Regions from separate parts of the Streptomyces sp. KPB2 genome, predicted to be linked through region 2. Evidence: riboswitches for the same ligand, from Rfam matches in the RefSeq annotation. Region 2 holds a riboswitch; the other holds the start of a gene.
What was found. Region 2 has a riboswitch for glycine ahead of gcvT (glycine cleavage system aminomethyltransferase GcvT). Riboswitches for the same ligand answer to the same signal wherever they lie in the genome.

Region 1 (3,273 bases), 4.3 Mb from region 2:
GACGACCCGGCGGTGATCCGGGAGGCCGCCGCGAGACTGCTGGACTCGGTGGACACCACGGGCGGCGTGCGGCTGCTCGGGGTGGGGGTGAGCGGCCTCGCCGACTACACGCAGGAGGACCTGTTCGCCCAGGCGGCGGGGGACCGCCCCGAGGAACCGGCCGAGGAGCCCGAGACCGTGCCGGTCGAGCAGCACAGCCCCTCGCCCGCGGAGCGCCGGTGGCCCGCGGGGCACGACGTACGCCATGCGGAGCTGGGGCACGGGTGGGTGCAGGGCAGCGGACTCGGCCGGGTCACCGTCCGGTTCGAGACGCCGTACTCCGAGGTCGGCCGGGTGCGGACCTTCCCGGTGGACGACCCCGATCTGGTCCCGGCGGACCCGCTGCCGCTGGTCGCCCCCGAGGTGCGAAGACCGAGCGGGGATCCCGACCGCCGGCCCGGTGGCGGAGCCGGTGCGGACGGGGCCGCGAGACGGGCGGCCGGGTAAGGGGGCCCGGATGGCGCGGGCGGTGCGTCAGCCGTCGTCCTTGCCCTTGCCGGCCAGCTTGCCGAAGTCGTGGTCGGGCGGCGGGGGAGAGGCGGCCACGTCCAGGCCGTAGTGGTGGTAGAGCTGGAGCTCCTGTTCCGGCGAGAGGTGCCGGCCGACGCCGAAGTCCGGCGCCTCCTTGATCAGGGAGCGGTCGAAGGGCACGCGCAGGGTGCCGTCGACCAGCTCGCTGGGCTCCAGGGGGACGAAGGCGTCCCGGCTGAAGAGGCCGGTGCGTATCGCCGCCCACTCGGGCACGCCGGTGGCATCGTCGAGGTACACCTCGTCCACGGTGCCGATCCTCGTGCCGTCGCGGTCGAACGCCTTGCGGCCGATCAGGTTCCGCGGATCGATGTCAGTACGCACGGGGCCCTCCACTTGATCGCACCACTGGGCCGCACTGGGGTCGCACACCAGCCGCCTAATCATCCGTAAGTACTACAAAAGAGCACAAGTGGCCGGTCGGCCACTCGAGAGTCGGGCGGGTGCCTCGCTGGTACGCTGGCAAACGGCCGCTGACCCCGCGCGGGAGAGTCCTCCGGACACCACCGGAGGCGCCGAAGGAGCAAATCCTCCCCGGAATCTCTCAGGCTCACGTACCGCACGGACGAGGTCACTCTGGAAAGCAGGGCGGGTGTCGACGGCTTCCGCTCTCACCGACGGTGAAAGCCGGGAGAGCCCCAGGGCTCGCCCGGTGAAGCTCTCAGGTTGAGATGACAGAGGGGGAGGCCGTCCGGGTACCCGCGCCGTGGTGCCCCTCGAAGGTCGTCAGACCAGGAGGCCTCCGCAATGACCGCCCACCGCACTCCGCTCTCCGAGCTCGAACGGGCCATGCCCTTCGAGCAGCGCCACATCGGCCCCGACCACGAGGCCCGGGCCAAGATGCTCGCGCAGGTCGGTTACGGTTCGCTCGACGAACTGACGGCCGCCGCGGTGCCGGATGTGATCAAGAACGCCGACCGGCTCGACCTGCCGGGCGCGCGCTCCGAGGCCGAGGTGCTGGCCGAGCTGCGCTCCCTGGCCGACCGCAACCAGGTCCTCGACTCCATGATCGGCCTCGGCTACTACGGGACCTTCACCCCGCCGGTCATCCTGCGCAACGTCATGGAGAACCCGTCCTGGTACACGGCGTACACGCCCTACCAGCCGGAGATCTCCCAGGGCCGGCTCGAGGCCCTGCTGAACTTCCAGACGATGGTCGCCGAGCTGACCGGCCTGCCCACCTCCGGCGCCTCGCTGCTCGACGAGGGCACCGCCGCCGCCGAGGCGATGGCGCTGTCCCGGCGCATGGGCAAGAACAAGAAGGGCCTCTTCCTGGTCGACGCGGACGCCCTGCCGCAGACCGTCGCCGTGATACAGACCCGCGCCGAGCCGACCGGCGTCGAGGTCGTCGTCGCCGACCTGAGCGGGGGCATCCCGGCCGAGATCGCCGAGCGCGAGATCAACGGCGTCCTCATCCAGTACCCGGGCGCCTCCGGAGCCGTCCGCGACATCAAGCCGGTGATCGACCGGGCGCACGAGCTCGGCGCGCTCGTCACCGTCGCCGCCGACCTGCTCGCCCTCACGCTGCTCACCTCGCCCGGCGAGCTGGGCGCGGACATCGCCGTGGGCACCACCCAGCGCTTCGGCGTGCCGATGGGCTTCGGTGGACCGCACGCCGGCTACATGGCGGTGCACGAGAAGTTCGCCCGCAGCCTCCCCGGCCGTCTGGTCGGCGTCTCCGTGGACGCCGACGGCAACAAGGCCTACCGCCTGGCCCTGCAGACCCGCGAGCAGCACATCCGCCGCGAGAAGGCCACCAGCAACATCTGCACCGCGCAGGTGCTGCTCGCCGTCATGGCCGGCATGTACGCCGTCTACCACGGCCCTGAGGGCCTGCGGGCCATCGCGCGGCGCACCCACCGGTACGCCACGATCACCGCGGCCGGTCTCGCCGCCGGCGGCGTCGAGATCGTCCACGGTGCCTACTTCGACACCGTCACCGCGCGGGTGCCCGGCCGGGCCGACGCCATCGTGCACGCCGCCCGCGAGAACGGCATCAACCTGCGGCTCGTCGACGCCGACCACGTCTCCTTCGCCTGCGACGAGACCACCACGCGGGCCCAGGTGGGCGGCGTGTGGAACGCGTTCGGCGTCGAGGGCGACGTCGAGACGCTGGACGCGGAGGCCGGGGACACGCTGCCCGAGGCGCTGCTGCGCACCGACGACTTCCTGACCCACCCCGTCTTCCACCAGCACCGCTCCGAGACCGCGATGCTGCGCTACCTGCGCCGCCTCGCCGACCGGGACTACGCGCTGGACCGCGGCATGATCCCGCTGGGCTCCTGCACCATGAAGCTCAACGCGACCACCGAGATGGAGCCGGTCACCTGGCCCGAGTTCGGCGCGCTGCACCCCTTCGCGCCCGCCGGGCAGGCGCAGGGCTACCTCACCCTCATCCGTGAGCTGGAGGAGAGGCTCGCCGAGGTCACCGGGTACGACAAGGTCTCGCTCCAGCCCAACGCCGGCTCCCAGGGCGAGTTCGCGGGCCTGCTCGCCGTACGCGGCTACCACCGGGCCAACGGCGACGAGCAGCGCACCGTGTGCCTCATCCCGTCCTCCGCGCACGGCACCAACGCCGCCAGCGCCGTGATGGCCGGCATGAAGGTCGTCGTCGTCAAGACCGCCGAGGACGGCGAGATCGACGTCGAGGACCTCCGCGCCAAGATCGAGAAGCACCGCGACGAGCTGGCCGTGCTGATGATCACG
Region 2 (3,273 bases):
TCGAGGGGGCCGCTGTGCGGGCCTCCGCCGTTGGGCAGGGGTATCCACAGGAAGCTGCGGCCGAGGACCTCCACGATCCGGCCACCGGCCGTCGGGACGCCGAGGGATGCGGACAGCACCTCCTCCAGCTCGTTGCCGGGCCACCCGCCGTGCGGATGGGGGTGTGCCTGTGCCGGGAAGTCCATCTGTCTGCCTACCGCCTGCCTGGTACCGCCGTTCACGGCCGCTTCGTGGCCGCTTCGTGGCTGAAAGGCTAACCCGTTCGGCCCCGCGGCCCTACCGTGCGTCACCCCGTGAAGGCGATCCGGCGCAGGGTGTCGGCCGCCGCCCGGTCCAGGACGACCGCCGAGGCGCAGCCGGCGGGCAGGGTGCCCCCGGTCACCGCGCGCAACAGGCGGGAGTTGGCCGCGCGGTGGCGCAGGAACGCGTACCGCGACACGCCCCGGCCGCGCTCGCGCTGGCCGGCCAGGGCGTCGTCGGGAGCGACGTCGAGGAGCAGCAGGTGGAGGGTGCCGTCGCGGCGGCGGGCCTCGCGGGCCAGCCAGCCGCGCACCCAGGCCTGGGTGCCGCAGTCGTGCACGACGACGCCCTCGCCGGAGCGCAGCGCGCGGCGCAGTCCCGCGTAGTGGGCGAGGCGGACCAGGGGGCGGTAGAGCGCGTACGGCAGCAGGCGCGGCATGCGCCGGTCCCAGCGGTCGCGGGTGTCCTGGGAGTCGATGCGGCGCCCGCGCACGGTGCGCCGCATCAGCGTGGACTTGCCGCTGCCGGGCAGACCGGTGATCACCACCAGGTCGCGGGGCCCGAAGAGGAGGGCGTGCGGGCTGCGGCCGTCGCGGTCCCTGAGGTCCCGGACGACGGGTGCGGGCAGTGGGGCGCAGGCCTCCGGGGCGGGAGAGACGGGCTGCTTGGGCAGCGCGAGTCCCGAGGTCGTGGCGTACGCCGTGGTCCTGTTCACCGTGATCGTCCTCCCCTGGGCGGTACACGAGTACCTCCCCGTCGAGTGTAAAGAGAAGGTAATGCGCGGGTCTCGCGTTTTCGTTCGCTTACTGCCACAAGCCGGTTACAGATCACGGTCTGCCACGGATGGGCCGGGCGTGCAATGATGGCGGCGCCAACTGCATACCGGCCGTTTGAATCCGCGCGGGAGAGTCCCCGGCCGCGCCGGGGCGCCGAAGGAGCAAGTCCCTCCCTTGAATCTCTCAGGCACCGTTACCGCGCGGGCGAGGCACATCTGAAAAGCGGACCGCCCCGAGGGCGGTCCCACCCAAGGTGCAAGCCCTGATCGCCGTACTCCGGTGGCCGTGGCGAACCTCTCAGGTTCCGATGACAGATGGGGAGGACCGACCTCGCCACGTCCTGTCCTGGGAGACGACCGACCGATGAGCAGTTCCGAACTCCGCCGTACCGCGCTCGATGCCACGCATCGCGCGCTGGGCGCGACGATGACCGACTTCGCCGGCTGGGACATGCCGCTGCGCTACGGCTCCGAGCGCGAGGAGCACGTCGCGGTGCGCACCCGCGCCGGGCTCTTCGACCTCTCGCACATGGGCGAGATCACCGTCACCGGGCCGCAGGCGGCCGAGCTGCTGAACTTCGCGCTGGTCGGCAACATCGGCACCGTGAAGCCGGGCCGGGCGCGCTACACCATGATCTGCCGCGAGGACGGCGGCATCCTGGACGACCTGATCGTCTACCGGCTGGGCGAGTCCGAGGCTGCGTCTTCTCACTACATGGTGGTCGCCAACGCCTCCAACGCCCAGGTCGTGCTGGACGCGCTGACCGAGCGCGCGGCCGGCTTCGACGCCGAGGTGCGCGACGACCGCGACGCCTACGCGCTGCTCGCCGTGCAGGGCCCCGAGTCCCCGGGCATCCTCGCGTCGCTCACCGACGCCGACCTGGACGGCCTGAAGTACTACGCCGGTCTGCCCGGCACGGTCGCGGGCGTCCCGGCGCTGATCGCGCGCACCGGTTACACCGGCGAGGACGGCTTCGAGCTGTTCGTGAAGCCCGAGCACGCCGTCGAGGTGTGGCAGGCGCTGACCAACGCGGGCGAGGGCGCGGGGCTGGTGCCGTGCGGCCTGTCCTGCCGGGACACGCTCCGCCTGGAGGCGGGCATGCCGCTGTACGGCAACGAGCTGACGACCTCGCTGACGCCGTTCGACGCCGGTCTGGGCCGGGTGGTGAAGTTCGAGAAGGAGGGCGACTTCGTCGGGCGCGCCGCGCTGACCGAGGCCGCTTCCCGGGCGGAGCAGAACCCGCCCCGCGTGCTGGTCGGCCTGGTCGCCGAGGGCCGCCGGGTGCCGCGCGCCGGGTACCCGGTCGTCGCGGGCGGCGAGGTGATCGGCGAGGTCACCTCCGGCGCTCCGTCGCCGACGCTGGGCAAGCCGATCGCCATGGCGTACGTCGACCCCGCGCACGCGGCCCCGGGCACGGAAGGCGTCGGCGTGGACATCCGGGGCAGCCACGAGCCGTACGAGGTCGTGGCGCTGCCGTTCTACAAGCGCCAGAAGTAGACACTGGGCGGCACCGGCCCCCGGTGTTTCCGGCGGCACCGGCCGCCCGTGTCCCCGGCGGCGTCGGCCGCCCGTGTCCCCGGGGTCCGGTCCCGTGTGACGTACCGCCCCACCACCCCCTTCACCAGCCACTTCCTCGCGTACAGGAGAATTCAGGCCATGAGCAACCCCCAGCAGCTGCGCTACAGCAAGGAGCACGAGTGGCTGTCGGGCGCCGAGGACGGCGTCTCGACGGTCGGCATCACGGAGCACGCGGCCAACGCGCTCGGTGACGTCGTCTTCGTGCAGCTTCCCGAGGTCGGCGACTCGGTGACCGCGGGCGAGACCTGCGGCGAACTGGAGTCGACCAAGTCCGTCTCCGACCTGTACTCCCCCGTCTCCGGCGAGATCGCCGAGGTCAACGAGGACGTCGTCAACGACCCGTCGCTGGTGAACAGCGCCCCCTTCGAGGGCGGCTGGCTGTTCAAGGTGAAGGTCACGGACGAGCCGGCCGACCTGCTCTCCGCCGACGAGTACACCGCCTTCGCCGGCGCCTGAGGAGTCACGATCGCATGTCCCTTCTGAACACACCCCTGCACGAGCTGGACCCGGACGTCGCCGCCGCCGTCGACGCCGAGCTGGACCGCCAGCAGTCCACCCTCGAGATGATCGCCTCGGAGAACTTCGCCCCGGTCGCGGTCATGGAGGCCCAGGGCTCGGTCCTCACCAACAAGTACGCCGAGGGCTACCCGGGCCGCCGCTACTACGGCGGCTGCGAGCA

Region 1: it holds a riboswitch for glycine, as region 2 does, so the genes downstream of both, gcvP (aminomethyl-transferring glycine dehydrogenase) here and gcvT (glycine cleavage system aminomethyltransferase GcvT) in region 2, are expected to answer to the same signal.

What each region holds. Positions count from the first base shown of each region.
Region 1 is NZ_CP034353.1:6,837,592-6,840,864, forward strand. It holds gene D1J63_RS30925 (DNA polymerase IV) at 1-486, shown strand, start outside; gene D1J63_RS30930 (PRC-barrel domain-containing protein) at 514-891, opposite strand; glycine riboswitch at 1,042-1,137, shown strand; gene gcvP (aminomethyl-transferring glycine dehydrogenase) at 1,315-3,273, shown strand, end outside.
Region 2 is NZ_CP034353.1:2,499,563-2,502,835, forward strand. It holds gene D1J63_RS10725 (enhanced serine sensitivity protein SseB) at 1-185, opposite strand, end outside; gene D1J63_RS10730 (AAA family ATPase) at 287-955, opposite strand; glycine riboswitch at 1,132-1,225, shown strand; gene gcvT (glycine cleavage system aminomethyltransferase GcvT) at 1,380-2,513, shown strand; gene gcvH (glycine cleavage system protein GcvH) at 2,673-3,050, shown strand; gene glyA (serine hydroxymethyltransferase) at 3,065-3,273, shown strand, end outside.